2 regions of the Mesorhizobium sp. 8 genome follow, and region 1 is predicted to be linked to the other one. Evidence: predicted binding sites of a transcription regulator. Region 1 holds the regulator's gene; the other holds the start of a gene.

Region 1 (15,404 bases):
CTTTGCCGATGCCGCGACGCTTTACGGCAGCAAGGTCAATGGCGTGCTTGCCTCGTCCACCGACATGAAGTGGCGCGCCTCGGCCGGCGTCAGCCTGATCTGGGCGTCGCCTTTCGGTCCGTTGCGTGTCGACTACGCGGTCCCGCTGGCCAAGCAAGACACCGACGACGTGCAGGAATTCAACTTCGGCATATCGACCCGCTTCTGATCGCCGCAAGGCGGTGCCTCCGGACCTCCCAGGCCCGGAGGCGAGCGACTAGCTGGACATTGCTCGCGAATGAAGGATCCGGTGTTCTTTGTGCCTTCACGCCGCTATACGGTGGCTGAGGTCGCGAACCTGACCGGCTCGGAACTGTCCAATTCCGCCTATTCCGAAACCGTCATCGAAACCATCGCCTCCGCCGGCGACGGCGGCGGTTCTGCGCTCGTTTTCGTCGAGGGCAAGCGCAACATCGGCCTGATGGAGACGCTGCGCGCGGCCGCCGTTCTGTGTCCGCGCGAATTCGCCGACAAGGCGCCCACCGGCGTCGCCGTTCTCGTCAACCCGCGCCCGCAGCAGGCTTTCGCCATGGTCGGGCGGCTGATGTTCCCGGCCGCCGCCACGCCCGATACGCTGACGGCGGAGACGGGTGTTTCGCCGCGCGCCCATGTCGATGAAAGCGCTCATATCGAGCCGGGCGCTATCATCGAGGCCGGTGCCGTCGTCGGACCGGATGCGGCCATCGGCAGCGGCACCATCGTTGCGCCGAATGCCGTGGTGGGGCATTCGTGCCGCATCGGTCGCGACAGCTATATCGGGCCGAACGTCAGTGTCCGCTACGCCTTGATCGGCAACCGCGTCGTCATCCATGGCGGCGCCCAGATCGGCCAGGACGGCTTCGGTTTCGTCGGTGGCGCCAGGGGGCCGGAACGGATCCCGCAGATCGGCCGTGTCATCATCCAGGACGATGTCGAGATCGGCTCCAACACCACCGTCGATCGCGGCGCCATGGCCGACACGATCATCGGCGAGGGCACCAAGATCGACAACCTCGTGCAGATCGCCCACAATGTGCGCATCGGCCGCGGCTGCCTCATCGCCGGGCATTGCGGTATTTCCGGCTCGGTCACCATCGGCGACTTCGTCATGCTGGGCGGGCGCGTCGGCATCGCCGACCACCTGACCATCGGCGACCGGGTGCAGGTGGCGGCGTCGGCCGGCCTGATGTACGACATTCCGGCCGGCGAGCGCTGGGCGGGCCTGCCGGCCCAGCCGATGCGGGATTTCTTCCGCGAACTGTCGGCGATCCGCAACTTCACCAAGCACGGGAAGGGAGACAAGCATGGTTGAAGCGGCCGGCTCGACGCTCGAAGCGGTCGACATCGTGGGGCTGATGAAGCTTCTGCCCCATCGTTATCCGTTCCTGATGATCGACCGCATCGTCGACATCGACGGCGACAATTCCGCTGTCGGCGTGAAGAACGTGACGATGAACGAACAATATTTCCAGGGCCATTTTCCGGGCCTGCCGGTGATGCCGGGCGTGCTCATCGTCGAGGCGATGGCGCAGACGGCCGGCGCCATCTGCATCCGTGCCGCCGGCGTGGCCAAGCCTTCGCTGGTCTATTTCCTCACCATCGACGGCGCCAAGTTCCGCAAGCCGGTGGTGCCGGGCGACCAGTTGCGCATCCAGGTAAAAAAGCTCAAGAAGCGCGGCAACCTCCTGAAGTTCGCCTGCGAGGCGATTGTGGACGGCGGCAAGGTCGCCGAGGCCGAAATTCAGGCGATGATGGTCGTCGACGAGTAGAGAACGGGTATCCATGCAGGACCAGACAGTCATTCATCCCTCGTCCGTCATCGAGCCGGGCGCGCGGATCGGCAGCGGCGTGCGCATCGGCCCGTTCTGCCATGTCAGCGCCGATGCGGTGATCGGCGACCGCGTCGAACTGATCGGGCATGTCTCGGTGCTGAACGCCACCACCATCGGCGAGGGCAGCAAGGTCTATCCGATGGCGACACTCGGCGCCCCGCCGCAGAACAACAAGCACACGGGTGGCCGCACCACGCTGATTATCGGCGCCAACTGCACCATCCGCGAAGGCGTGACCATGCACGTCGGCACCGATACCAGTCGCGGTGAGACGATCGTCGGCGATAACGGCAATTTCCTCGCCTATACGCACATCGCGCACGACTGCGTGGTGGGCAGGAACGCCACCTTCGCCAACGGCGCCACACTGGGTGGACACTGCGAAATCGGCGACAACGTCAACATCGGCGGCCTGACCGCCGTGCACCAGTTCGTGCGCGTCGGCGACAACGCCTTCCTTGCCGGCTGTTCGGCCATCGTCGGCGACGTCATCCCCTACGGTCTGGCGTCCGGCAACCGGGCCAAGCTGCGCGGCTTCAACATCATCGGCCTGAAGCGCTCGGGCATGCCGCACAGCGAACTTCATGCCATGCGCCGCGCCTACAAGATGATCTTCGACCAGGCTCATCCCATGGCCGAGAATGTCGAAAAGGCGAGAGCTGAATTCTCCGGTTCACCGAACATCATGAAGATCGTCGATTTCCTCTCCACCCGCGAAAAGCGCTATTTCATTGTGCCGCCGCTGAAGGGTGGTGGCAGCGACGGCAATGACGAGGACTGAGGCGCAGCAAGGCCTGCAACTCGCATCCGGGGCAAGGCCCGGCATCGTCGCTGGTGGCGGCGTGCTTCCGCAGGCAGTGGCGCGGGCGCTCAAGGCCCTGGGCAGCGATCCTTTCGTGCTGATCCTGGAAGGCGAGGCCGAGCCGGGCACGGTGCTGGAGACGTGCGAGCACGAGACGCGCCCGCTGGAGGATATCGGCAAGCTCGTCAGCATATTGAAGCGCCATCGCGTCACCCATCTGGTGATGGCGGGCGAGATACGCCGCCGTCCGAAACTGTCGGCGATACGCCCCAGTCTCGGCCTCGTCACCTTGCTGCCCAGCGTTATCGCGGGCCTCGGCAAGGGCGACGACGGATTGCTCAGACTGATCATGCGATGGCTGGAAGCCAGCGGCATCCATGTCGTCGGCGCCCATCAGATCGTGCCGGAACTGCTGGCCATGGAAGGGCCCTGGACGAAGGCCTGGCCGAAGGCGGCGGACTGGCGCGACATCGAGGCTGGACGCGCCGCCGCCGAGGCGATCGGCGCGCTCGACATCGGGCAGGGGGCCGTTGCCATCGGCGGCCGCGCTATCGCCCTGGAGGGCATAGAGGGCACCAACGGCCTGCTGGAGCGGGTGCGCGACCTGCGCGGCCACGGAAGACTGGCGGGCAAGAGAGGCGGCGTGCTGGTCAAATGCCTGAAGCCCGGACAGGAATTGCGCGCCGATCTGCCGACGGTCGGGCCGACCACCATCGAGCTTGCGCATGCGGCGGGCCTGTCCGGCATCGCCGTGGAAGCGGGCCGGTCGTTGGTCATCGACGGCCCGGAGCTCGTCGCCCGCGCCGATGCGCTCGGCCTGTTCGCGCTCGGCTTGTCCGCGCGGGAGGAGCGTCATGGCGGCTGAGCCGTTGAAGATCGCCATCGTCGCCGGCGAGGAATCGGGCGACCTGCTCGGCGCCGACCTGGTGCGCGCCTTGCGCAAGGCCACCGGACGCGAGGTGCGGCTGGTCGGCGTCGGCGGCCGGCATCTCGCCGAACTCGGCCTGCAGTCGGCCTTCGACGCGGGCGAGATCGCGCTGATCGGGTTGAGCGCCATCATCCGCGACCTGCCGCGGCTGATGCGCCGCATCGGCCAGGTGGCGAGGCTCGTGGCGCAGGAAAAGCCGGATTGCCTCATCACCATCGACAGTCCGGATTTTTCGCTGCGCGTCGCCCGCAAGGTGCGCGCGGCCGCCCCCGCGATCCCGATCGTCCACTATGTCTGTCCGAGCGTCTGGGCCTGGCGGCCGGGCAGGGCGCCGGCGATGCGCCCTTACGTCGACCGTATCCTGTGCCTGCTGCCGTTCGAGGCGAAAGAACTGGAGCGGTTGGGCGGCCCGCCCGGCACCTTCGTCGGCCACCGGCTGACGCAGGACCCCGGCGTGCTTGCCGCTGCGGCCGAGCAGGCGAAGCCGCGCGACTTTTCGCTGGACCGCACCAAGACGCTGCTGATCCTGCCCGGCTCCCGGCGCGGCGAGGTGCGCCGCCTGATCGAGCCGTTCGGCGAAACCGTCGCCATCCTTGGTCGGCGTGGCCACAAGATGCGGCTCATCCTGCCCACCGTGCCGCATGTCGCCGATCTCGTCCGTTCGGCGACGGCGAACTGGAACGAACGGCCCGAAATCGTCACCGATCCGCAGGGCAAGTGGCGCGCCTTCGGCGTCGCCGATGCCGCCCTGATCGCCTCGGGCACCGTTTCGCTGGAACTGGCGCTGAGCGGCGTTCCGATGATCTCCTGCTATCGTTTCGATCCGGTCATGCAGGCGGTGCAGAGCCTGGTGAAAATCTGGACGGGGGTGCTGCCGAACCTCATCGCCGACCGGCCGGTGGTGCCCGAAAGCTACAACAGCTATGTGCGGCCGATGTCGCTGGCGCGCTACATCGAGGGGCTGTGGAGCGACACGCAGTTACGCGGGTGGCAGAAGGACGGCTTCGCCGAAGTGCGCCGGCGCATGACGACGGCGAAACCGTCGGGCGAGATCGCGGCGGCGGCGGTAATGGATGTGGTGAAGGGGAATAGGGGAATAGGGGAATAGGGGAATAGGGGAATAGGGGAGATATTCCGATCCCTTACTCCCCTACTCACTTACTCCCTTACCTTTTCGCAATCGGCACGTAGTCGCGCTCGGTCGCGCCGACATAGAGCTGGCGCGGGCGGCCGATCTTCTGGTGCGGATCCTCGATCATTTCCTTCCACTGGGCGATCCAGCCGACGGTGCGCGCGACCGCGAACAGCACGGTGAACATGGTGGTGGGGAAGCCGAGAGCCTTCAGCGTGATGCCGGAATAGAAGTCGACGTTCGGGTAGAGCTTCTTTTCGATGAAGTACTCGTCCGTCAGGGCGATCTTTTCCAGCTCCATGGCGATGTCGAGCAGCGGATCGTCCTTGATGCCGAGTTCGCCCAGCACCTCATGCGCCGTCTTCTGCATGATCTTGGCGCGCGGATCGTAGTTCTTGTAGACGCGGTGGCCGAAGCCCATCAGGCGGAACGGGTCGTTCTTGTCCTTGGCGCGGGCGATGAATTCGGGGATGTGGTCGACATGGCCGATCTCGGCCAGCATGTTCAGCGCCGCCTCGTTGGCGCCGCCATGCGCCGGACCCCACAGGCAGGCGATGCCGGCGGCGATGCAGGCGAAGGGGTTGGCGCCCGACGAGCCGGCGAGCCGCACCGTCGAGGTCGAGGCGTTCTGCTCGTGGTCGGCGTGCAGGATGAAGATGCGCTCCATGGCGCGCGCCAGCACCGGATTGACCTTGTATTCCTCGCACGGCACGGCAAAGCACATATGCAGGAAGTTGGCGGCGAAGGAGAGGTCGTTCTTCGGGTAAACGAAGGGCTGGCCGATGTGGTACTTGTAGGCCATCGCCGCGATCGTCGGCATCTTGGCGATCAGGCGCATGGAGGCGACCATGCGCTGGTACGGATCGGAGATGTCGGTCGAGTCGTGGTAGAAAGCCGACAGCGCGCCGACGACGCCGCACATCACCGCCATCGGGTGCGCGTCGCGGCGGAAGCCGGAGAAGAACTTCGACATCTGCTCGTGCACCATGGTGTGGCGCGTGACGCGATAGTCGAAATCGTCCTTCTGCGCCTTGGTCGGCAGTTCGCCGTAGAGCAGCAGGTAGCAGACCTCGAGGAAATCGCCGTGCTCGGCGAGCTGGTCGATGGGATAGCCGCGGTGCAAGAGGATGCCGGCGTCGCCGTCGATATAGGTGATGGCCGATTCGCAGCTCGCCGTGGAGGTGAAGCCCGGATCGTAGGTGAAGGCGCCGGTGGTGGCGTAAAGCTTGCCGATATCGATGACGTCGGGACCGACGGTGCCGCTTCGCACGCTCAGCTCATGCGTCTTGCCGTCGAATTCGAGCTTGGCGGACGACGGCTGGTTCTTGCCGTCGAATTCCAGTTTCGTCGCAGCTTCGGGCATCACAAACTCCTTATCGTTTCCTCACCGGGCGGCAAGGCGAATTCCGCATCGCAGCAACCCGCCGAATGATCGGAAAAGCGTGCAGCGCAATCGCATCTGGATGGCTGGCCCTTATCTGGGTCCCCGCCTAATGTTGCACCGCAAAACGCTCCTTTCAATGTTAAACTTCTTGTGCCAGTTCGGCATCAATCGATTTGATCGGAAATGCGGGCAAGACTTTCGTCGCGTCCCAGCACCGCCAGCACGTCGAAGACGCCCGGCGAGGTCGAACGGCCGGTGAGAGCGGCCCGCAGCGGCTGCGCCACCTTGCCGAGCTTGAGTCCCGCCTGTTCGGCATAGACGCGCACCGCCTGCTCGGCATTCGCCGCGCTCCAGTCGCCAAGCGCCTGCAAGCCGGGCAGGACGGCCTTCAGGATGCCCCTGGCATCGGCATCGAGGATCGCGGCGGCCTTCTCGTCCAGCGTGAGCGGCCGGTCGGCGACGATGAACCAGGCGCTGTCGGCCAGTTCCACCAGCGTCTTGGCACGCTCCTTGAGGCCGGGCATGGCCTGGAGGAGCTGTGCCCTGGTCTTGTCGTCCAGCCTGTCCGCCAGCGCCTCGCCGTAGGGCAGGTGCGGCAGCGTCTTAATCAGGATCTTCGTCAGCGCCGCGTCGTCCATGGCACGCATGTGGACGCCGTTCAGCGCCTCCAGCTTGGCGAAGTCGAAGCGCGCCGCGCCCTTGTTGACATCGACGATGTTGAACCAGGAAATCATGTCGGCGATCGACATCACCTCGTCGTCGCCATGGCTCCAGCCAAGCCGGGCGAGGTAGTTGAGCAGCGCTTCCGGCAGGTAGCCCATGGCGCGATAGGCCTCGACGCCGAGTGCCCCGTGGCGCTTGGAGAGCTTGGCGCCATCGGCGCCGTGGATGAGCGGGATATGCGCCATCTTCGGCACCGCCCAGCCCATCGCCTCGTAGATGGCGGTCTGGCGCGCGGCGTTGGTGAGATGGTCGTCGCCGCGGATGATGTGGGTGACGCCCATGTCGTGGTCATCCACCACGACGGCGTGCATGTAGGTCGGCACGCCGTCCGAGCGCAGGATGATGAGATCGTCGAGGTCCTTGTTGGGGAAGCGCACCTCGCCCTGCACGAGGTCGTGCACCACGGTCTCGCCCTCGCGCGGCGCCTTGATGCGTACCGCACCCGGCACGCCCTTCGGTGCGTCTGCCGGGTCGCGGTCGCGCCACTGGCCGTTGTAGCGGGGCGGCAGGCCCTGTGCCCGCGCCGCCTCGCGCATCGCCGTCAATTCCTCCGGCGTCTCGTAGGCGTAGTAGGCCTTGCCGGCGCGGACCAGCTCCTCGGCGACCTCGCGGTGACGCGCGGCGCGCTGGAACTGGGAAACGGCGTCGCCGTCCCATGTCAGGCCGAGCCAGCTCAGGCCATCGAGGATGGCGGCGGTCGCCGCCTCGGTCGAGCGCTCGCGGTCGGTGTCCTCGATGCGCAAAAGCATCTTGCCGCCGGTGTGGCGGGCATAGAGCCAGTTGAACAGCGCCGTGCGCGCGCCGCCTATGTGCAGGAAGCCGGTGGGCGAGGGGGCGAAGCGGGTGACGACCGTGTCGGACATGGAGAAAGCTCGGGCTTTGTGCGGATGCGGCGCCGGACTTTCCCGCGCCGCGCGTTCATGTAGCATAGGAGGTCCACGGCGCAAGGGGCAGGGCCGATGGCCGGGCGGGACCGGGGAACGGAGCGCGGGAGAGGCGAAACGGACGGCGTCAATGAACGGGCGCTGTTTGCATCGCCGGCTGCGCACCTGTCAGCCGGCGGCGATCCTGCTTTGGAATCAGCTTTTCCCGGCCGATCCGACAATCCGGTGAAACCGGATGCCGCACTGTGGCGCTCTATAGTTGGTGACGAAGCCACGGCAGATCGGCCTGCGGTTGGCGATCAGGGGGCGGGAGAGCTCCCGGTTTCGCCATGGCGGATGCCATCTGTCCGCTTGCCGTCCATCCGGCGACAGGCTCGCCGGTTGGCGCGCATTCCCTCGCCGCGTGGCGCGGTTGCCGGTTTGGCGGCAGCGGCCGCGACGGAACTCGATCGTGGCGTTGCCTTCCTGCTGGTGCCGGTGTTCCTCTCCGGCGGCGCGATCTTTTACTTCTCGCTCGCCGCCGAGCCCGGCTTTGTCCAGCCGATCGCCTGCGCCGTTGCCCTTGTCGTGGCGGTGCTGCTGGCGCGCCCGCGTCCCCGCCTGCAACTGGCGCTGGCGGCCGCGCTGCTGGTGGCGCTGGGGGTGTTGTGCGCGAAGGTCGAGACCTGGCGCGCCTCGACCCAGATGCTCGGCGCAGAGGTGTCGACACGGCTGACGGGCCGCGTCGTCGCCATCGACGCCATGGCCAGCGGGCGGATGCGTCTCACCCTCGATGTCCTCTCCACCCGGCGCCCGACGCTGCGCTACCAGCCGGCGCGCGTGCGCCTTTCGGCGCGCGCCGTGCCTGCCGGGCTGGTGGCCGGCGATACGGTGAGCGGCTTCGTCCGGCTGTTGCCGCCGACCGGACCTGTGCGGCCGGACAGCTACGACTTTTCCTTCGAAAGCTATTTCGCCGGCATCGGCGCCAGCGGTTTCTTCCTCACCAACCCGAAGCTGGAGAAAGCGGTGCCGGCATCGCTCGCCGCGCACCTGCCGGGGATGGTGGAACGCGCGCGCGATGCCATCGCCGAGCGCATCCGCGCCGCCATCGGCGGACCGGAGGGCGAGATCGCCGCCGCGCTCATGGTGGGTGTGCGCGCCGGCATCCCCGAATCCATCAACGAGGCGATGCGCAAGACCGGCATCTACCACATCATTTCGATTTCCGGCCTGCACATGGCGCTGGTGGCCGGCACGGTGATGGCCCTGTTGCGCGGCGCCTTCGCGCTGTTTCCGAATTTTTCCTCGCGCCGCCCGGTGAAGAAATATGCGGCGGGCGCGGCCTTGTTCGCCATTGCGGCCTATCTGTTCATCTCAGGCGTGGTGGTTGCCGCCGAGCGCAGCTTCATCATGCTGGCGGTGATGCTGACGGCTGTGCTGTTCGACCGGGCGGCGCTCACCATGCGCAACCTCGCGATCTCGGCGATCGCCGTCATCGTCGTGTCGCCGCACGAGGTGGTCGGGCCGAGCTTCCAGATGTCTTTCGCCGCCACCGCGGCCCTTGTCGGCGCCTATGCCGGCTGGAGCGACAGGCGTGCAGCGCGCGGCGACCGGACGCCGCCGCCGAACCGTTCATGGCCGGGCGCCGTCGTGCACCGGATGGTGGCCGCGACCGCCGCCCTGGCGGTGACGTCCATCGTCGCCGGCAGTGCCACGACCCTCTATGCCATGTGGCATTTCCAGCGCGTGTCGCCGCTCAGCCTTTTCGCCAACCTGGCCGTGATGCCGATCGTCTCGGTGCTGGTGATGCCGTTCGCCGTGTTTGCCGCGCTAGCCATGCCGTTCGGAGCGGACTGGCCGTTTCTCTACGTCATGGGCAAGGGGCTGGCGGCGATGATCGCGATTTCCGGCTGGATCGCCGAGCGCTCGCCGCTCGACGCCGTCGGGCTGGTGTCTGTCCAGTCGGTCTTGCTGGTCACCGTTGCGCTGGTGATCGCCACCATGACGACGACGTGGCTCAGGCTGGCGGCGCTGCCCTTTGCGCTGGCCGGGCTGGTGACGATCCATCAAGTCAGGACACCGGACGTGCTGGTTTCCGAGGATGCGCGGCTGGTGGCGCTGCCCATCGGCGGCGGCGAACTCGCCATCAACCGGGCGCGGCCGAACGAATTCACCTCAGACAACTGGCGGCGCGCGCTCGACGCCGAGACGCTGGTGAAACCCGAGGCGCTCAAAGGCAAGGACATGCGCTTCGTCACCACCGACGCCGCGCTCGATCTGCCGTCCGGAACGCCGTTCCTGTGCGCGGGCAAGCTCTGTGTCGCCCGCCACACGTCCGGCGCTATCGTCGTGTGGGCGCAGAACGCCGACGACGCGCGGCCGGCCTGCGCCTATGCGGCGCTGATCGTCATCGCCGACGCGACCGCGAAAAATCCCTGTCGGAAGCTACCCGTTGCGGTCGTCACCGCCAGCGACCTGGCGCGCTCCGGCAGCGCGGCCATTACGTTCGATCCGGTCGCGGCCGACCGGCCGCCGCAGGTCGGTTTCGCCGTCGAGGAAAACTATCGCCCATGGCATGCCCAACGCGCCTTTTCGCGCGAGGCGAGGGGACTGATGCCGTATCAGCGCAAGACCGGCAACAAGAAACAGCAGCGGCGGAGGACAGGCTCACGGCCGGGATGACGGCGTCGGTGCCGCTGCTCCCTCAATACCGCCGGATCAGGCCGACCAGCTTGCCGCGCACCGAAACACGGTCAGGGCCGAAGATACGGGTTTCGTAGGCCGGGTTGGCGGCCTCCAGCGCGATCGAGGCGCCCTTGCGACGGAAGCGCTTCAGCGTCGCCTCCTCGTCGTCGACGATGGCCACGACGATCTCGCCCGGCGTCGCCGTATTGGCGTTCTTGATGATGACGGTGTCGCCGTCGAAAATGCCGGCCTCGATCATCGAATCGCCCTTCACCTCGAGCGCGTAGTGCTCGCCGCCGGAAATCATCTCGGGGGGGACGGTGATGGAATGAGTCCTGTGTTCGATCGCGGCGATCGGCACGCCGGCCGCGATCCGGCCCATGACGGGGATCGACACTGCCGAACCGGCGTCGTCATTGCCGGCGGCATGCAGGCGCTGCGCTTCCCTGGCGGGTCGTCCGGCGCCCGGACCGCCTTGCCCGAGGCCGCCCTGGATGACGCCCGGCGAAAACTTCCTCGCCGCGTTGAGGCCCGGCGCGATGGAATCGGGCAGCCGCAGCACTTCCAGCGCACGCGCCCGATTCCGCAGCCGGCGGATGAAGCCGCGCTCCTCCAGCGCCGTAATGAGCCGGTGGATACCGGACTTGGAGGCAAGGTCCAGCGCTTCCTTCATCTCGTCGAAGGACGGCGGGATGCCGCTCTCCTTCAGCCTTTCATGGATGAACAGGAGAAGCTCGTGTTGCTTGCGTGTCAGCATGGCGGACCCCCAGGCGCTCGAAACAGAATCGGAAAACAAACCCGGAACAAACACTATCTGTTCCAGTTGTGTTCCGCAACCGTTTAAAGTTTCATGAATGCCTTGACGATTTGTTCAGCGCAGCATCAGCACCGGGCAGGCGTCACCCTCGGCGGCGGCCGGCGCATGCGGCGCGCGCACGATCAGGCCGTTGGCGTCGGCCAGCTTGCGCAGCATCGAGGAATCCTGGATGCCGAAGGGCGTGGCAACAAGACGCCCGTCGTCCTCGCGCACGACCGCCCTGACATAGTCCTCGCGGCGGTCGTTCTCCCGCATCGCGGCGCCGAGGTGGGCGATTCGGATATCTTGCGCGAAGGGACGGCCGCCGAGCTTCGCCAGAAGTGGTTTTACGAAAAGCTGCGAGCACACCAGGCTGGCGACCGGATTGCCGGGCAGGCCGATGCAGCGGATGGCGCCCATGCGGCCGAACATCAGCGGCTTGCCGGGGCGCATGGCGATCTTCCAGAAATCCAGCGTCATGCCTTCGCCGGTCAGCACGTCGTGGACGAGATCGTGGTCGCCGACGGAAGCACCGCCCAGCGTGACGATGACGTCGGCGCCCGCCGCGACGGCTTGTCGGACCAGCGCCGCGATGGCCTCCTTGCGGTCGGCGGCGATGCCGAGGTCGAGCGCCGTAGCGCCCACCGAAGCGGCGGCGGCGGCGACGCCATAGGCATTGGAGGAGATGATCTGGTCGGGGCCGAGGGCGTCTCCGGGTGCCACCAGTTCGTCGCCGGTGGCGATGATGGCGACCAGCGGGCGGCGCACCACCTCAAGACGCGGGTGGTTGGCGGATGCGGCGAGCGACAGTGCCGCCGGATCGAGCAAGCGCCCTTTTTCCAGAAGCAGGTCGCCTTCGCGGAAATCCAGCCCGGCACGACGGATGTTGCGCTCGGCGGCGGTGGGCTCCAGCACCTCTATCGCGCCGTCGCCGAGAGCGCGCACGTTTTCCTGAATGACGATGGTGTCGGCGCCGGCCGGCAGCGGCGCGCCGGTGAAGACGCGCACCGCCTGGCCCGGCCCGACCGTGCCGTCGAACGCGCGCCCGGCCGGGGCGGCGCCGATCACCGTCAGCCGGGCAGGGGCGGTGGCGACGTCGGCGGCGCGGGTGGCGTAGCCGTCCATGGCCGATGCGTCGAACGGCGGCTGCGTGCGCAGGGCCACGACCGGCTCGGCCAGAACGCGGTCATGGGCTTCGTGCAGGGCCACGCTTTCTGCCGGCAGCGGCTCGACGCCGTCGAGCAGGCGGGTCAGCGCTTCCGCGACAGGCACCAGCGTCATCGGCCTGCTGTCCCGTCTTCGTCAGCTTTGTAGCTGCCGGACTTGCCGCCGGTCTTCTCGACCAGCCTGATGCCGGAAATCGTCATGGCGCGGTCGACCGCCTTGGCCATGTCGTAGATGGTCAGGCAGGCGACGGACGCGGCGGTCAGCGCCTCCATCTCGACGCCCGTCTTGCCGGTGACGCGCGCCAGCGCCGTCACCTTCAGGCCGGGCAGCGCCTCGACCGGTTCGATGTCCACCGAAACCTTGGTCAGAAGCAGCGGATGGCAGAGCGGGATCAGTTCGTGCGTCTTCTTGGCGGCCATGATGCCGGCAATGCGCGCCGTGCCCAGCACGTCGCCCTTTTTCGCGTTGCCGGCCACGATGGTCGCCAGCGTCTCGCGCTTCATCGAGACGAAGCCTTCGGCGACCGCCGTGCGCTCAGTCTCGGCCTTGGCGCCGACGTCGACCATATGCGCCTCGCCCCGGGCGCCGATATGGGTGAGGCCGGAAGCGCCGCTCATGGTCAGGCCTGCGCCGCCATCGCGGCATCGAGGCCGAGCAAGGCGCGGGTTGCCGCCGTCACGTCGGGCTGCCGCATCAGGCTTTCACCGACGAGGAAGGTGCCTATGCCCACCTTCTCCAGCCTCCGGCAATCGGCATGGGTGAAGATGCCGCTTTCGCCGACAAGCAGCCGGTCGGCCGGCACCAGCTTCGCCAGCCGCTCGGAGGTTTCCAGCGTCGTCTCGAAAGTACGCAGGTTGCGGTTGTTGATGCCGATCAGGCGGGACGACAGTTTCAGCGCCCGCTCGGTCTCGGCCTCGTCATGCACCTCGATCAGCGCGTCCATGCCAAGCTCGGTCGCCGCATCCTCCAGCGCGCGCGCCATGGCGTCGTCGACGCAGGCCATGATGATGAGGATGGCGTCGGCGCCCCAGGCGCGCGCCTCGTAGACCTGATAGGGATCGAACAGGAAATCCTTGCGCAAGGCGGGCAGGGCGGTCGCCGCGCGAGCGGCGGCCAAAAATTCCGGCGCGCCCTGGAAGGAGGGCGCGTCGGTCAGCACCGACAGGCAGGCGCCGCCGCCGGCTTCGTAGGCGCGGGCCAGCGCCGGCGGGTCGAAGTCGGCGCGGATCAGGCCTTTCGACGGGCTCGCCTTCTTCACTTCGGCGATCAGCGCGAAGCGGCCTTGCGCGCGCTTGCGCTCGAGTGCCGCGCGAAAGCCGCGTGGGGCGTCGGCGTCCTTCGCCCGCGCCTTGACCTCGGCCAGCGGCAGGCGCGCTTTGGCGGCGGCGATCTCGTCCAGCTTATAGGCTTCGATCTTTTTCAGGATGTCGGTCATGGCCTATTCGTTCGACACCTTGACCAGCTTTTCCAGCACGGCATGCGCCTTGCCGGCGTCGATAGCCGCGGCGGCCTCGGCGATGCCGTCTTGCAGTGTCGCCGCCTTGCCGGCGACGACGAGGCCGGCGCCGGCATTCATTAGCACGGTGTCGCGATAGGCGCCCGGCTTGCCCGAGAGCACGCCGCGCAGGGCCTCTGCATTGTAGGCCGCGTCGCCGCCGCGCAACTCGTCCTTGGTGTGGCGCGACAGGCCGAATTCCTCCGGCGTCAGCGTGAAGGTGCGGATTTCGCCGTTCGCCAGTTCGGCGACATGCGTCTCGCCCGTCGTGGTGATCTCGTCGTAGCCATCGCCATGGACGACCCAGACATGATCGGAACCAAGCGCCTTAAGGGTCTCGGCCACCGGCTCCACCCATTCCGGTGCGAAGACGCCGACAAGCTGTCGGGCGACACCGGCCGGGTTGGTCAGGGGACCGAGCAAATTGAAGATGGTGCGGGTGCCGAGTTCAACCCTGATCGGCCCGACATGCTTCATGGCCGGATGATGGTTCGGCGCGAACATGAAGCCGATCCCTGCCTTGCCGACGCAACGGCCGATCTCTTCCGGAGGCTGATCCAATTTGACACCGAGCGCCGTCAGCACGTCGGCGGTTCCGGTCAATGAGGACAGGCCGCGGTTGCCGTGCTTGGCCACCGGCACGCCGCAGGCGGCGACGACGAAGGCCGAGGCGGTGGAGATGTTGACACTGTGCGAGCCGTCGCCGCCGGTGCCGACGATGTCGACCGCGCCGGCGGGCGCCGTAACGCGCAGCATCTTGTCGCGCATGGTGGCGACGGCGCCTGAAATCTCGTCCACGGTCTCGCCGCGCGCCCTGAGCGCCATCAGGAAGCCGCCGATCTGGCCCGGGGTCGCGTCGCCCGACATGATGATGTCGAAAGCCTCGCGCGCCTCGGCGAAGGTGAGCGGGGTGCCTGCCGCAATCTTGGCGATATGCGGCTTCAGCGCGCTCATTGCTGCGCCTGTTCGACGGCGACCTGGTCGATGCGCACGTCGTACTGCGTCTGCAATTGCGCCACGAGCTCATCGAGCAGATCGTCCGAAAGGCCGCCGGCGAAGGATTTCTGCGCGTCTTCCGGAACGGAGCTGGCATCGGCGCCTGCCGGCTCGAACACCTCGGCGACCTTGAACAGGATCTCGCCGTCGCCGGTCGGGGAGGGCACGATGCCGGTGCCGCCTTCACCGACGCCGAACATGATGGCGGCACCCGCCTTGCCGAAGTCGGCGTCGTCGGCCTCGCGCTTCAACCCGCGCTTGGTCTGCTTTTCCAGCTTCAGTTCGGTTGCCAGCGCGTCGAGCGACGTGCCGTCCTTGAGCCGCTTTTCCAGCTCGGCCGCCTTGGCGGAGAGCCGCTTGGTGGTTTCCTCGGCCGTCCAGTCGGCGGCGACCTTCTGGCGTACCTCGTCCAGCGTACGGTCGCGGGCGGGGGTCACCGAGACGACCTCGTAGAACAGGTAGCCGTTGTTCGCCGTGGTCAGTCCGTCGTTCTCGATGCCCGCTTCGGCGTCGAAGACGGCGCGGATGAGGGCGGCCGATTCCGGCAGGTCCTTGATGACGCTGCCGTCCGGCCGCTGGCCGG
Region 2 (15,404 bases), 460 kb from region 1:
GACTGGGTTAATCATCGAGCAGGAAAAGGCGAGGCCGAGCGCTGTCAGGGGGAGGGCAGGCAGGCACTTCGTCCGAAGCCTCGATGCTTGCCGTCCCGAACCCATCGTTCCTCTCCCGGGGGTATGAGCCCCTTCCGCCGTGCGGGGGTGGCGAGGCGGAAGGGGCCGGAGGTACCGCTCTTGGGCGGAAGGAGCAGGCTTCTTGCCTGCGAGATCACTCTCGCATATCGCCTTTAAGGCGCAGGTTGTATCGGATGCGTTTTTAGGTTGTATCGAGTTGTGTCTCCGTCATGGGAACCGGATGCCGGTCCTGCGTGTTCTTGGCGTGGCCGAGGACATCCATGATCGAACGAACGTTCACCCGCATCGCCAATCAGGTCGCGCATCTGGCCGGTTTGCCGGTCACCTTTGCCTGCTGCTGCCTGATCGTGCTGGTATGGGCGATGAGCGGACCGGTGTTCGGCTTTTCCGACACCTGGCAGCTCATCATCAACACCGGCACCACCATCGTCACCTTCCTGATGGTGTTCCTGATCCAGAACACCCAGAATCGCGACGGCGCCGCCATGCAGGCCAAGCTGGACGAATTGATCCGCGTCAGCAAAGGCCACAACCACTTCATCGGCATCGAGCACCTGACCGAGAGCGAGGTCGAGGACATCCGCCGGACCTGCGAGAATGCCGTGAAGCGGCATGAAAAGCAGGTGGCGAAGGAGACCGCGCACGAGGTGCTGAAGGAGGAAGGCGGATCCCGCAAACGGACCCGCGCCTGAATGCTCCGATAGCTCGCCGGGTTGACCGCGACGGCGGGGCTGCCCATTGTTCCCTCGTGTGAGGTGACGATGACCGACTGGCTGGCGATCCTGGAAGAACAGACCGCGACGGGCGAGACGATGGCCCGCGAAGTTCCCGATATGCTGGGCAATCCCGATATCAGCGAACGGCAGGTCCGCACGCTGTTCTCTGCGCTGGAGACGCAGGCCGATTTCGCCGAGAAGCTGCGCATGGCGCTGGAAACGTCCGGCCACGACTTTCCCGTCATCGAGGCCGCCGAGCGGCTGGAGGAGCGCTATGCCGACCTTGCCGCCGTCGTCGCCGAGAAGCTGAAGGCGATGCTCTGATCTGGCTTACGCGGCACCGGTCGCCCGTCGAAGGATATTCCGGCGCCTATTCCAACTGGTTTTCGAACCGCCGGTCGGGAACCAGCCAGATCGCGGCCACCGCCACGTAGCAGGCCAAACCCAGCCACGGGCTGACGAAGCTCAGCAGCACGCCCACGACGCACAAGAGGAGGGAAAACTTGCCTTTGCGGTCGTCTCCCAAGGCTTTGGCGAAAGCGGTGTCTTCGGCATGCAGCCGGTGCAGCTGCGTCGCCAGCACCCAGTAAGCGGCGGCGCAGAGGGTCAGGTCGATGCCATAGATGGCGACGGGCGCGGGCGCGAAATGGTTCTCGCCCATGAAGGCGGTGGAAACGGGCATCAGCGAAAGCCAGAACAGCAGGTGCAGGTTGGCCCACAGGACGCGGCCGTCGACCCGCTGCACCGCATGGAACATGTTGTGCAGGTTGTTCCAGTAGATGCCGACGAAGATGAAGGACAGGACATAGCTGGAAAAGACCGGCCACAGTGGCAGCAGGGCCGAAAAGTCCTCGCCATGCGGAACCTTCAGTTCCAGCACCATGATGGTGATGATGATGGCGACGACGCCATCGGTGAAGGCTTCGACCCGTCCCTTGCCCATCCTGCCCTTCGCGGCGCCTTGTCAGATCGGCTGCATTCAGGCGCCGCGGCCGTTCTGCGCCACGGTCGTGGCGGGCGCCTTGCGGCCGCGCGAGCCGGGCACGACGACGAGTTGCTTGATGTGACCCCGCTTGAAGGCGTTCAGGAACTTGTCGTAGTTCTTGAAGGCGACGCAGCCATGCGATTCCGCCCGGCCGCCGCGCAGCAGGTAGGAATGGGCCAGGATGCCGCTGCGGCCGAATTCGACCTTGCCGTCCGTCGGGGTCATGCGCAGCGCCTGGACGCCGTGGAACAGCGATTCGCGCATCGACAGGTTGTAGGTGTCGGGCGGCGTCGGCCCGCGCATCTTCTGGTTCGCGTAGCGCGGGTTGTCGGCCATCTTGCCGATGCCCGAATGCGCCTCCAGCACCGAGCCGTCCGGCATGTAGACCTTGGCGGCGCTGATGTCGTAGATGGCGACGCCGGCGCGCGGGCGCTTCGGCTTGGGCGAGAACAGGTTGGAGAAGGCGCCGGCCAGCCCGCCGCGCTCGGTCGGGTTGTCGGGCTTGGCGAAGGCCAGCATCTGCTGCGACTTGCTGCGCTTGGCCGGTTTCGTATCCTCCGCCACCGAAGGTTTTGCCGCTTCGGCAGGCTTTTCGGCGACGGCCCTTTCGGGTGCCTGCGCCTCCGGCTTGGCGATCCGGGGACGGGCCATCGGCGGGGCGATGCTGTCCGGCAGTTCGCTGAACAGCGGCCTGTCCTCGCCGGTATCGGCTTGCAGCGCGTCATCCTGCGGCGCGACCAGCACCGCGTCGAAGGCCGCCGAGGCGGCCGACGCCGGCGAAGGATCGGCATAGGCAAGCTGGATGTCGGACGAACCGGAGAGCGCCAGCGCGAGGCGCGAGGCGCGCACGGTTTCGGCCGGACCGGGGCCGAAGCGGTTGGACACCGGCGCGGCATGGCCGGCTTCCGCCACCGCATGGGCAGCCTCGAAGCGCTCGCGCGCAGGCGGGGTGTGCGCGGCCTTGGCGCGCGACAGGCCGGCGCCGGCGAACAGTTTCGCCAGCTTCTTCGGTGACAGGTCGGCGGCGGAGGCGACCTTCTCGAAACGTTCGTTCAGCGTGCGGCGGGGGAAGATCGAGACGTTCATGGCGGCAGCCGAGGCTACCTGGACCGGCGCGACGCGCCCGGCCTTGCCTTGCTGCACGGCGGCGCCGTTCTGCGCGACGATGGCGCCGGGCGGCAGGTGCGGCATGAAGGAGGTGGCGGAAGCGGCCGGCGCCGTCGCCGTATAGGCGCTGGACAGCGTGGTCAGCGACCATAGCGCAAGGCCAGCCACCGCGCCGGGCACGGTGACCCAGCGCAGCAGCGCCTCGGGCTTGATGAAGGAACGGCCGGTGCGGCCGGTGGGCTCATGGTGAGCGGTGTCGATACGCAAGAACGCCATGCCAAACCAATCTTTTCTCAATCGGCCTTCCAGCCTGCGACGCTTGCCGCTGCGAATGTCAGGAACGACCCCTCAGCGCGCCCCCGCGCCCGTCGTTTGTTGCCGATTGACTTTCAAGATGGACAAAGATGGTTAACCAACCCTTTGCCGGTCCCCTTCATTTTTTGGCATGTGCCCGTGCGGGCGTTGCCGCCTCCTTGGTCCGGAAATGGCGAAATCGCCGTTTCCTGAGGTTCTGCTGCCCGGTTTTGCCGGGAAAGTCAAGGAAATGCAAGTTCTTGCGCGCTCCCGTCGCAGAAGATCGTTAAAGCCTGAACAGATGAGGCAAGATGCGGGCGGGCAAAACCTGCCGCCACCACGCCCGGATTTTCATCCGTCTGGCCATTGTCAAGGAGCGGACCTCGGTGAATTGAGGTCGGGAAGACGGCGGTCGTCGAAACGCTGCCGAATTTCATAAAACTGCGATCCGAAGACCGCCGTCCGGCGATTTCTGTTCCCGTCCGTTCCGCTTCGCCGCAGCTTACGGTGCCAGCATTTGCGCCGACATCGGCCGATGGCTTGCAGCGCTCGTCCAGCGCACACGGGCCGTAATACCCGTAGGGGGTGAAGAGCGGTCCGCGCAGCGGACGAAAGCCAATTGCTTGGCTTTTCGAGTGATGAACGCCCGGCAGGGCCCTTGGACGGCCCTTCGCTCCGGCTCAGGGCGTTCGGCGCCTATCATGATGCCACTGGCATCATGATTTTCTCGCTGCGCTCGAAACCGGCTTCTCACCCTCCCCGGTCCCGTCGCCACGTTAGCAACAGGACGGAGGCGCCGGTTCCTTCCCACGCAATCACCGTCGCGACCGGTGTTCCCATGGAAGGAACTGACGGGGAGTATGAGGCGGGTCCGAAGGGCGGGGATAGATTTCGGGAAAATTATTTGCAGGAGGGGATGCGCCGCCGACGCTCCTCTCCCTGTTTACGGGGAGAGGAGACAGTTTCGACGCCGACGCTTCACCCTCGCCGGGCGGCATCGATGGCGGCGACGTCGATCTTCTGCATCGTCATCATCGCATCGAAAGCGCGCTTGGCCTCGGCGCCGCCGGCGGCCATGGCGTCCGTCAGCGTGCGCGGCGTGATCTGCCAGTTGACGCCCCAGCGGTCCTTGCACCAGCCGCATTCGCTCTCCCGGCCGCCGTTGCCGACGATGGCGTTCCAGTAGCGGTCGGTTTCTTCCTGGTCGTCCGTGGCGATCTGGAAGGAAAAGGCTTCGCTGTGCGGGAACTGCGGCCCGCCGTTGAGGCCGATGCAGGGGATACCGCAGACAGTGAACTCGACGACCAGCACGTCGCCTTCCTTGTTACCCGGATTGTCGCTGGGCGAACGCCAGATAGAACCGACTTCAGAGTCCGGGAAGACGCTCGCATAAAACCGCGCCGCGGCCTCGGCGTCCTTGTCGTACCACAAGCAGATCTGGTTTTTCGGGGCAGGCATGGGCGGAACTCCTCGCTGGTTTAACTGCGCGTCCTGAACGACGGCTAGGCATAGGACGTTCCAAGGGGAGGGATGCCGACAGGGGGGAGAAAACTCTTCCTTCGTCCCGTTTACGGGGAGAAGGTGTCACGAAGTGACGGGATGAGGGGCGGTGCGAACCTTCGCAAGCTAGGCTCTGCCCCTCACTGTCCTGCCGGACATCTCTCCCCGTAAACGGGGCGAGACTGCGCCTGCCGCGTAAAAGCCAGAGTGTTCTAACTTTGAACCGATCATTTTGGTTTAGTTTTGTGACCGAACGCGCGATTTGAGACCAAATGACACTCGTTGTTCTTTATCAGAAAGGTCCGCCTGAGATTCTTTGCCCGCTCTAGAAATTCCAAAAAAATGGAGAACTCCTTATATCTCTTACCTTCAGAAATTCTGACAATATCAAAGACAATGACATCTTCGTCATTATATCTGTATGTGTCTAAAATATCCTTATATATTTTTGCTGAAATTTCGAATTCGCTACGAGTTTCTTCGCGAATTTTTTCAATAATTTTTCCTATTTTTCCGACTGTTTCTCTAAATATAAGGCTTATATCAGCCTTTAATCCAAATTCCTTGAAAAACTTTTCGCGTTTATCCGGAGAGATATTTCTGTTTTTGCAAACGTCGGTGACATCCGCGTATACTGTAGCGTGGGCCTCCGAAAGAGCTCGACTTTCGTCCCAATTGCTACCGCTTGTCGAGTAGGCGACTGGCTGAGTTTGGTGCTGAGCATAATTTCTAAAAGCTTCACAAAACTCAAAAGGAATAGACTTACTCTTCTCTTCATTCCAAAATTTAATAAAATCGTCTCTTATGCCTTTTTCAGGCGCACTTTCTCTGAATTTTGGAAACTGATCGCGTAAGCTTGTTACAGAATTTAGAAAGCCAACTACTTTGATGTTGGCGCGTATCCTGTGATCTTGATGGAAATGATATTCACTCAAGGGAAAAAGGTGATTGTGAAGAGCCGATTCTAAAATAAATTTCTCATAATCCTCAAATGCATATAAATTCTGTAAAACTAATTCTTCAAGTGTCATATATTCGAGTAAGAACAAATAGGATTTGCGGTATCGAGCAAAGTCTGCAAAGGATATTTCATGGAGAAATCGATCGCTCAAAAAGATACTTGCAATTGCGTATTTTTCTTCGGATAGCACGTATCATCCCTCAAACCGCATTCACAAACCCATCCAGCACCTTCTTCTGCCCCGCGCGATCGAAGTCGATCGTAAGCTTATTCCCCTCGATGGCCGCGATGTTGCCGTTGCCGAATTTCTGGTGGAAGACGCGGTCGCCCACGGCGAAGGGGGAGGGGGTGTCGGCGACCGATTTCGCCACCAGTTCGCCGTCGATGACGCGGCCCTTCACCGAGCCTCTGCCGGCGCCGTAGCCGGAATCCACCTCGCCGTAGCCGATGCGCTCGACCTGGTGGCCGCTGCGCGTGCCCCAGTTGCGGCTCGTCGCCTCGGTGCGGTTTTGCTGCGCGCGCTGCCAGCCGGGGGTGGCGTAGGTGTTGGAGAAGGCGCCGCCGCCCGAACCGGATTGATCTCCTCTGGCGGCGCGGGCGCCTGACGGCGAGCCGACGCTGTCGAAGCGAGAGGCGCCGTAGGGGTTCTGGCGGCCGGCCGAGAATCCGCCGCGTCCCGAGGCGAAGCTGGAACCGCCATAGGGGTTGCCGTAGCCGCCGTAGCTGTTGCCGCCTTCGGCCACCTCGACATGCGCCTCCGGCAACTCGTCGAGGAAGCGCGACGGGATGGTCGACTGCCACAGGCCGTGGATGCGGCGGTTGGAGACGAACCACAGGTGCAGGTTCTTCTTGGCGCGGGTCAGCCCGACATAGGCGAGCCGCCGTTCCTCCTCCAGCCCGGAGCGGCCGCCTTCGTCCAGCGCGCGCTGGTGCGGGAACAGGCCTTCCTCCCAGCCGGGCAGGAACACGGTCTCGAACTCCAGCCCCTTGGCCGAATGCAGCGTCATGATGGAGACGGCGTCCATGCCCTCGTTCTGCTCGGCGTCCATCACCAGCGCGACGTGCTCGAGGAAGGAGCGCAGCGATTCGTACTCCTCCATGGAGCGGATGAGTTCCTTGAGGTTCTCCAGCCGGCCGGGCGCCTCGGCGCTGCGGTCGTTCTTCCACATGTCGGTGTAGCCGCTCTCCTCCAAAATCGTCTCGGCGAGCTCGGCATGCGGGGTGGTGTCGATCAGGCCTTGCCAGCGGGCGAAGTTGGCGGCGATTTCGCGCAGTGCCGCGCGCGGCTTCGGCTTCAGCTCGTCGCTCTCGGCAAGGTTGGCCGCCGCCTCCAGCATCGGCGAACCCAGCGCGCGGGCGGTGGCGTGGATCTGGCTGATGGTGGCTTCGCCGAGGCCGCGCTTCGGCACGTTGACGATGCGCTCGAAGGCGAGGTCGTCGGCGCCTTGCGCGACGACGCGCAGGTAGGCCAGCGCGTCGCGAATTTCCTGCCGCTCGTAGAAGCGCGGGCCGCCGATGACGCGGTAGTTCAGGCCGATCTCGATGAAGCGGTCCTCGAAGGAGCGCATCTGGAAGGACGCGCGCACGAGGATCGCCATGTCGTTGAGCGCATGGCCCTTGCGCTGAAGGGATTCGATCTCCTCGCCGACGGCGCGCGCTTCCTCGTCGGAATCCCAGGCGGCGTGGACGTTGACCTTGGCGTCGTCGGCGTCGGGACGGTCGGTGAATAGCGTCTTGCCCAGCCGCCCCTCGTTGTGGGCGATGAGGTGGGAGGCAGCACCGAGGATATGGGCGGTGGAGCGGTAGTTGCGTTCAAGGCGGATGACGGTGGCGCCGGGAAAATCCTTCTCGAAGCGCAGGATGTTGTCCACCTCCGCCCCGCGCCAGCCGTAGATGGACTGGTCGTCGTCGCCCACACAACAAATGTTGATTTGTTGTGTGGATTTGTTTTCGCTCACGCGCTGTTCCGCGCCTGCCGGCGCGGGCGCTCCGCGGGGGCCTCGCAACGGCTCGGATGGCCCGTCGGCCACTCGACCTTCGGCCGTTTGCACGGCGCTCGATGCCTTTGGCCGCTGTGCCAACAGGCGCAGCCACATATATTGGGCGGTGTTGGTGTCCTGGTATTCATCCACCAGTATGTACTTGAATTTCCTGTGATATTCGGCCAGCACGTCGTGATGCTGGCGGAAGATGCGGATGGGGTGCAGGAGCAGGTCGCCGAAGTCGCAGGCGTTCAGCGTCTTCAGCCGCTCCTGGTAGGCTGCGTAGAGTTCGCGGCCCTTGCCGTTGGCGAAGGCGCGGGCGTCGCCTTCGGGGATTTCGGCCGGGCCGAGGCCCTTGTTCTTCCAGCCGTCGATCATCTGGGCGAACTGCTTGGGCGGCCAGCGCTTGTCGTCGATGCCGTCGGCCTGAATCAGCTGGCGGATCAGGCGGGTGACGTCGTCGGTGTCGAGAATGGTGAAGTCGGAGCGCAGGCCGGCGAGTTCGGCGTGCCGGCGCAGGAGCTTGACGCCGATCGAGTGGAAGGTGCCGAGCCACGGCATGCCCTCGATCGCCTCGCCGACGAGATGGCCGATGCGGCTCTTCATCTCGCGCGCGGCCTTGTTCGTGAAGGTGACGGCGAGGATCTGGCTCGGCCACGCTCTGCCGGTGGCAAGGATGTGGGCGATGCGGGTGGTGAGCACGCGCGTCTTGCCGGTGCCGGCGCCTGCCAGCACCAGCACCGGGCCTTCGGTCGTCTCGACCGCCAGCCGCTGCTCGGGGTTCAGGCCGCTGAGATAGTCGGGCGGACCATTCTGCCCTTGGCGGGCGGCTATGGCGCGCGCGGCGATGCCCGAACCGCCACCGGAGGCGGCGGAGGCAGGGGCGGCCGGGCGCGACGGCAGGCCGCGTGGCGCGTCGTCCTCGTCGAAGAAGGGCATATCGTCGGGAAAGCCTGGCATTTGACCCCGAATGTAGTGATTCGCCCCCGAAAGGCCAGTGTTGTCGCCGTTTTGTTCCGCAGCAAGCAGCAATGCGTAAATCCGGTTGCGGTCGTTGCCGGCCCAATGCCGAGGCTGCCGCGCTGGCCGGCGCGGCAGCCCCGGTGCGAACCGGGCGGCCTATTTGCCGGCGGCGCCTTCCTTCTTCCTGCGGCGTGCTTCCGCCACCGCTTCGGTCAGCTGTTCGTGGTCGAGGCCGCCGAAGACGATGAAGGATTCCACCAGCCATGACGGCGTGCCTTGCAGGCCGATGGTCTCGGCCTGCAGGCCGGTGCGTGCCAGGAGCCTGTCGATGTCGGCCTTGTGCGCCTTGGCGTCCTTGTCGAGCCGCGCCATGTCGAGGCCTGCCTTTTGCAGCGCGGCGCGCACCTCCTTGTCGCGCTGGAAGCGCCGGGGGGACGTCATCAGCGCATCGTGCGCGGCTTCATAGCCGTCCTGCCACTTGGCCGCGAGCGCCATGCGCGCGGCGTATTCGGAGACCGGGCCGAAGACAGGCCAGTCCTTGTAGACGATGCGGACCTTGCCGTCGCTTTTCAGGAGCTTCTTCAGTTCCGGATGGCTCTTGCGGCAATAGGGGCAGTTGTAGTCCATGAACTCCGCGATTGTGATGTCGGCGTCCTTGGGGCCGATGGAGGGCATGTCGGGATCGTTGAGGACCTGCTCCGGCGTCAGGTCTTCCTGCGACAGGGCAGGGCCGGCTTGCAGCAGCAGCGCGCCTGCCGCCAGTGTGGAGGCGCCGAGCAGGAAGCGCCGGCGGCCGATCGGGATTTCGTTGTGCATGATGATGACCTCTGGAGCGGCATGGCCGCCCTGATGGGAAAGGGTGCGCGCAGCGGCTGTTCGCTTCGCGACATTCAATTCGGGCGAAACCGGGAATTCAGGTGAAACCGGCGGGCCGGGGAGGCCTGAATTCGGCCTCGTGCGTGGCGACCTTCATGCCACGGGCCTCCGTCGCCTCGACGCAGTGCCGGCCGGCAGGCGTGCGGGTCGCGGCGGCCTGTGGCAGTCCAAGCTGCGGAAAGCAGGACACGCTGGCTGTCCTCACGGCGCTATAGCAAGGCTTGAAAGCGGGCTTGCCGATGGCGGCGTCCGATGCCTCGACCGTGACATCCGGGTGCGGCGCGGGCAGGGACGAGGCCAGAGCCCATGACGGCCACATGCCGGCGGCGATCGCCACCAGCAGGAATCCCAACGCCGTCAAAGTCACGCAAAGCCGCATCGGCTTCATTCTAGCCGGCCACTATGGGGGATCATACCCCCTGACGGGATTTTGATCCGCGACCGGGCCGATTGCCTTGGCTCGCCGTCTCGCGATAGGTTGCCGGTCCGACTCCGGGCAATACCCACTCCAGGGCAACACTGGCGCCAAGAATGCTCCGCTGGTTCGTGACGATCCTTCTTTTCGCCGCGTCGGCGGTGGCCCATGCCGAGACGCGTGGCGTGCGCACGCTGGTGCCGGCGCCGGCGCTCGGCAAGCCGTTCTCGGCGTCGCATGCGCTGGTCATCGGTATCGACGGCTACGACCACGGCTGGAAGCCGCTCGGCATGGCGGCCGAGGACGCGCGGCAGGTGGCGGCATCGCTGAAGGAGAGCGGCTTCGACGACGTCGATCTGAAGCTCGACCTCGGCGAAGCGGAGCTGGAGCGCACCATCAAGGCCTTCATCTACGGCAAGGGCGCCGACCCCGACGCGCGGCTCCTGATCTGGTTCGCCGGCCACGGCCACACGATCGGCGGCGAGGGCTATCTGGTGCCGAAGGATGCGCCGCTGCCGGGCGAGACGCCGGCCAGCGAGGCGGCCTTCCAGGCATCCGCCATGCCGCTCGCCGCCTTCGGGCGCTATATGAACGAGGTGAAGGCGAGGCACGTCATCGCCGTCTTCGATTCCTGCTTTTCCGGTTCCGTCTTCAACGCCAGCCGCGCTAGCGTGCCGGCGGCCGTTTCCAAGGCGACGACGCAGCTTGCGCGCCAGTTCATCGCCTCGGGAAGTGCCGGCGAAGTGGCGCTGGACGACGGCAGCTTCCGACAGGCCTTCATCGCGGCGCTGACGGGCAAGGATCGCCGGGCACTGAGTTCCGACGGCTACCTGACCGGCTCGCGGCTCGGCGCCTATCTCGCCGAGGAGATCAGCCGCAAGACCGGCGGACGGCAGAACCCGATCTATTCGACCTCCAACGTCGTCGGGCTGGATCGCGGCGACTTCGTCTTTCCCGTCAGCTTCGCTTCGCAGGAGGGGCCGGCCGAGGTCGCCGCGCCTGTTGGTCTTTCGCCGCTCGAACCTGCGGTGGCGGAGGACGTGCCGGAACTGCGCATCGAGCCGGTGCAGGTGGCGCGCGACAATCCCGAAGCGGGCCTGATCGCCGACAAGCTGGCACGCAACCTCGTCGAATACTACGTCAACAACAGGCTCTACGTGTCCAGCGAACTGACTGGCCGCGAGCCGGCACGGCCGCCCACGCACCGCCTGCACACGAAGGTGACGGCTCTCGGCGACAGCGTGCAGGTGGATATCGACCTGACCGGGCGCGACGGCAAGACGGTTTCGACCGCCAGCTTCGGCGGCGAGCGCGCCTTCTACGTGCACAACTACAAATTCCTGCCGCAGATCGTGCAATACATGCTCGACGTGTCGCTGAGGACGCTGGAACCGCTGCATTCGGCCAACCGGCCGACCGAGGTGGGCGAGGCCTACGCCTTCTTCCTCGCGGCGCGGCAGAAGGCGTCGCGCCGGCAGTTCGACGATGCGGCCGCACTGCTCGACAGGGCGATCGAGGCCGACCCGGATTTCGCCTCCGCCTATGCCGCGCGCGGCCAGATCGCGGCGCGGCTGGGTGCCGGCGCCGACGAGGTGGACGACTACCTGAAGGAGGCGGCGGCCATCGACGCCGACTATCCCTCGCTCAACCTGTTCGACGAGCAGCAGATGGGCGACCCGGTGCCGGCGCTGCGCGCGGCCGGCGCGAATGCGCCGTGGAGTGTGCTTTCGCCCGGCCTCGAGTTCCGCCGCATCGAGGCCGAGGATTACGGCGTCACCGTGCTTGCCTGGCGCTTCGACGAGTCGTCCGTCGCCTTCGACGTGGCGAGGGCCTCCACGGTGCATGGCGAGACGGTGGAAGAACTGCGCGAGCGCACCGGCGCGCTGCTCGCCATCAATGCCAGTTTCTTCGACCTCGACATGGAGTCGCGGCTTTCGCCGGTCGGCATGCTGGTCGTCGGCGGGCGCGAGATCAACGCCTTCGACGCCGCCAAGGCGAAGAACCCGCTGACCGGCATCCTCTACCGCCGCGACGGCAGGCTCGGCATCATGCCGGCCTCCCAGTACCGGCCGGACGAGCGTTTCGAGGCGGCGGTGCAGACCGGGCCGCTGGTGGTCGATCCGGGCGGCAGGAACGGCATCTACCGCAACAATTTCGACCGCCAGAACCGCAGCGTCGTCTGCATCCAGGGCGACGGACGACCGGTGATCGTACAGGTGTCCGGGGGCTTGAGCCTCTACGAGGTGGGCGAGATGCTGTCTTCGCCCGACGCCGGCGGCGGCCTCGGTTGCGAGCGGGCGATCAACCTCGACGGGGGGCCATCCAGCCAGATCTCGGTTCTGGCCGGCGGCATCGGCCTGGAGGTGACCGGCCTGTGGAAGGTGCCCAACAGCCTGCTTCTGACGGCACGGTGAGCGAAGGGCGGCACCACGCTTGACAGCACCGGCCGAGGGGAAAAAGCTGCGCCGGACAGGAACGGAAACAGCGGGCGGGCATTGATAGCCCATCCGCACCGCCGCATCCGCAGCAAAGGAGGCTTGTCTTGGCCATCCTCTTGACCACCCTCATCCTCGCTCTCATCGGACTTTATCTCGGCATCGGCGGCGGCTGGCTGATCGCACTGGGCGGAAGCTGGTACTACCTGATCGCCGGCCTCGCCTTCCTCGTCACCGCGTTTCTGGTGTGGCGGCGCAGCACGACGGCGCTCTGGCTCTATGCCGGCATCATCATCGCCACCATCGTCTGGGCGATCTGGGAAGCGGGTTTCGACTGGTGGTCGCTCGGGCCGCGCGGCGGCGTCATCGTGCTGGTCGGCCTGTGGCTTTTGACGCCATGGGTACGCGGGAAGCTCACCGGCCGCGACGGCCGCGCGCCGCTGATCTTCGCCGTGCTCGCCTCCATCGCCGTGGCCGGCTATTCGATGTCGGACGATCCCTACGACCTTGCCGGTTCGCTGCCGACCGAGAAGGTGGCTGAAGCGCCGAACCTCGGCGGGGACGCATCGCCCGGCGAATGGCATTTCTACGGCCGCACCCAGTTCGGCCAGCGCTATTCGCCGCTGAACCAGATCACCGTGGACAATGTCGCCAAGCTGGAGCCGGCATGGACCTACCGCACCGGCGACCTGCGTCGGCCCGACGACGTGACGGAGACGACCTATCAGGTGACGCCGCTGAAGGTGGGCGACACGCTTTACCTCTGCACGCCGCACAACCTGGCCATCGCGCTCGACGCCGCCACGGGCAAGGAGAAGTGGCGCTTCGACGCCAAGGTCGGCATGGAGGCGGCGCGCCAGCACCAGACCTGTCGCGGCGTCGCCTATTACCATGACGCCAAGGTCGCCGCCGGCCAGCCCTGCGCCGAGCGCGTCTATCTGCCGACCTCGGATGCGCGGCTGATCGCGCTGGATGCCGCGAACGGGCAGGTGTGCGAAATCTTCGCGGAGAACGGCACGCTGAACCTGATGGCCAACATGCCCTATCCGAAGGCGGGCTATTACTATTCGACCTCGGCGCCGCTGATCGCCGGCGGCAAGATCATCGTCGGCGGCGCGGTCAACGACAACTATTCGACGCAGGAGCCGTCCGGTGTCATTCGCGCCTTCGACGTCGAGACGGGCCAGCTTGTCTGGAACTGGGATTCCGGCAATCCGGACGAGACGGCGCCGCTGCCGGCGGGGCAGGAATACACCCACAACTCGCCCAACATGTGGTCGACGGCGAGCGCCGACGAGAAGCTCGGGCTGGTCTACATCCCACTCGGCAACCAGACGCCGGACCAACTCGGCATGGGCCGAAGCAAGAATGTCGAGAAATTCTCCTCCTCCATCGTCGCGCTGGACTTGAACACCGGCAAGCTGCGCTGGGTGCGCCAAACCGTGCATCACGACCTATGGGACATGGACGTACCGGCGCAGCCCTCTCTAGTCGACATCACCACCGAGAACGGCGTGGTGCCGGCGCTGGTCGGGCCGACCAAGCAGGGCGACATCTACGTGCTGAATCGCGAGACCGGCGAGCCGATCGTGCCGGTGAAGGAAGTGCCCGCACCCGGCGGGACGATCCCGGAGGATCATGCCGCGCCGACGCAGCCCGAATCCGGGCTCTCCTTCAACCCGAAGCCGCTGATGGGCGCGAGCATGTGGGGCATCACCATGTTCGACCAGCTCGCTTGCCGCATCGAGTTCCGCGGCCTGCGCTACGAGGGCCGTTACACGCCGCCTTCCTTGCAGGGCACGCTGGTCTATCCCGGCAATTTCGGCACCTTCAACTGGGGCGGCGTGGCGGTCGACCCGGTGCGCCAGGTCATGTTCGGCATGCCGACCTACCTCGCCTTCAAGTCGCAGTTGGTCCCACGCGATCAGGTGCCGCCGCCGGACGATGAGGGGCGCGGCTCGGAGCAGGGGCTGAACCGCAACGAGGGCGCCCCTTACGCGGTCATCATGGGGCCGTTCCTGTCGCCGCTCGGCATTCCCTGCCAGGCGCCGCCGTGGGGCTACGTCGCCGGCGCCGATCTCAGGACCGGCAAGGTCGTCTACAAGCACCGCAACGGCACGGTGATGGACATGACGCCGCTGCCGCTGCCGTTCAAGGTCGGCGTGCCGGGCATCGGCGGGCCGATGATCACGGCCGGCGGCGTCGTCTTCCTGGGCGCGGCCGTGGACGACTACCTGCGCGCCTACGACCTGACCACAGGCCGGCAGCTGTGGCGGGCGCGGCTGCCGGCGGGCGGGCAGGCGACGCCGATGACCTATACGACGCAGGACGGGCGCCAGTTCGTGCTCATCGTCGCCGGCGGCCACGGCTCGGTCGGCACCAAGGCCGGCGATTACGTGATGGCGTGGACGTTGGGGAAATAGGGGACGCTTGGCCCCAGCCACGCCGGGGTGGAAACAGGTCCCGGCGCGGCTTCCCATAGAGGCCCGAAGCTAGGCAGCGGATTTGCGGGCCTGGAACACTTCCTTCGCTGCAAACAGGCCGTTGAGCGCGGCAGGAAAGCCGGCATAGACTGCCATCTGGATGAGGATTTCGACGACTTCCTTCTCGTCGAGCCCGACATTCAGGCCGGCCTCGATATGGACCTTGAGTTGCGGTGCCGCGTTGCCCAATGCCGCCAGCGCCGCGATCGTCGCGATCTCCCGCTCGCGCAGGCCGAGGCCCGCCCGGGTGTAGATGTCGCCAAACGGAAATTCGAACACATAGGTCGCGAAGTCGGGGGCGATATCGGCCAGCGCGGCAATCACGTTCTGCCCCGCCTGGCCGTCGATTTCAGCCAGCGCGCGCTTTCCGCGCTCCAGCCGGCTCTCGTTGGTGTCGATGGAATGCTGCGTCATATATCTCTGTCCTTTTCTCGGTATCGACATAGCCGTCGATCTTGGCATCGAGGACGAGAAGGCAGGCGTTGAGTTCGGCCACATGAGCGCGTACGTGCTCGCGGTGGGCTACCAACAATTCCCGGCGCGCCGCTTCCGTACCGGCACCTTCTGCGCGCAAGGCCGCATAGCGCAGCATGTCACGGATCGGCA

The links. The regulator LexA, encoded in region 1, represses DNA repair genes until DNA is damaged. The targets are predictions, from matches to a motif close to TGTTCNNNNTGTGTTCNG.
Region 2: a site for LexA is predicted at 8,628-8,645, ahead of FGU64_RS06125 (UvrD-helicase domain-containing protein). Genes of this name have one in related genera too.

The regions. Positions count from the first base shown of each region.
Region 1 covers NZ_CP040914.1:823,960-839,363, reverse strand. Annotated here, with positions in the region: gene bamA (outer membrane protein assembly factor BamA) at 1-208, shown strand, start outside; gene lpxD (UDP-3-O-(3-hydroxymyristoyl)glucosamine N-acyltransferase) at 278-1,330, shown strand; gene fabZ (3-hydroxyacyl-ACP dehydratase FabZ) at 1,323-1,787, shown strand; gene lpxA (acyl-ACP--UDP-N-acetylglucosamine O-acyltransferase) at 1,801-2,631, shown strand; gene lpxI (UDP-2,3-diacylglucosamine diphosphatase LpxI) at 2,618-3,517, shown strand; gene lpxB (lipid-A-disaccharide synthase) at 3,507-4,688, shown strand; gene gltA (citrate synthase) at 4,747-6,075, opposite strand; gene gltX (glutamate--tRNA ligase) at 6,261-7,682, opposite strand; gene FGU64_RS03845 (ComEC/Rec2 family competence protein) at 7,779-10,364, shown strand; gene lexA (transcriptional repressor LexA) at 10,387-11,124, opposite strand; gene glp (gephyrin-like molybdotransferase Glp) at 11,239-12,444, opposite strand; gene moaC (cyclic pyranopterin monophosphate synthase MoaC) at 12,441-12,947, opposite strand; gene trpC (indole-3-glycerol phosphate synthase TrpC) at 12,950-13,765, opposite strand; gene trpD (anthranilate phosphoribosyltransferase) at 13,769-14,779, opposite strand; gene FGU64_RS03815 (peptidyl-prolyl cis-trans isomerase) at 14,776-15,404, opposite strand, start outside.
Region 2 covers NZ_CP040914.1:1,285,611-1,301,014, reverse strand. Annotated here, with positions in the region: gene FGU64_RS06165 (hypothetical protein) at 1-15, opposite strand, end outside; gene FGU64_RS06160 (low affinity iron permease family protein) at 342-773, shown strand; gene FGU64_RS06155 (hypothetical protein) at 843-1,121, shown strand; gene FGU64_RS06150 (TMEM175 family protein) at 1,168-1,740, opposite strand; gene FGU64_RS06145 (DUF2778 domain-containing protein) at 1,777-3,165, opposite strand; gene FGU64_RS06140 (hypothetical protein) at 3,426-3,620, opposite strand; gene FGU64_RS06135 (VOC family protein) at 4,162-4,641, opposite strand; gene FGU64_RS06130 (hypothetical protein) at 4,911-5,834, opposite strand; gene FGU64_RS06125 (UvrD-helicase domain-containing protein) at 5,845-8,586, opposite strand; gene FGU64_RS06120 (DsbA family protein) at 8,746-9,405, opposite strand; gene FGU64_RS06115 (hypothetical protein) at 9,503-9,844, opposite strand; gene FGU64_RS06110 (phosphodiester glycosidase family protein) at 9,997-12,294, shown strand; gene FGU64_RS06105 (glucose/quinate/shikimate family membrane-bound PQQ-dependent dehydrogenase) at 12,423-14,738, shown strand; gene FGU64_RS06100 (carboxymuconolactone decarboxylase family protein) at 14,808-15,212, opposite strand; gene FGU64_RS06095 (MerR family transcriptional regulator) at 15,148-15,404, opposite strand, start outside.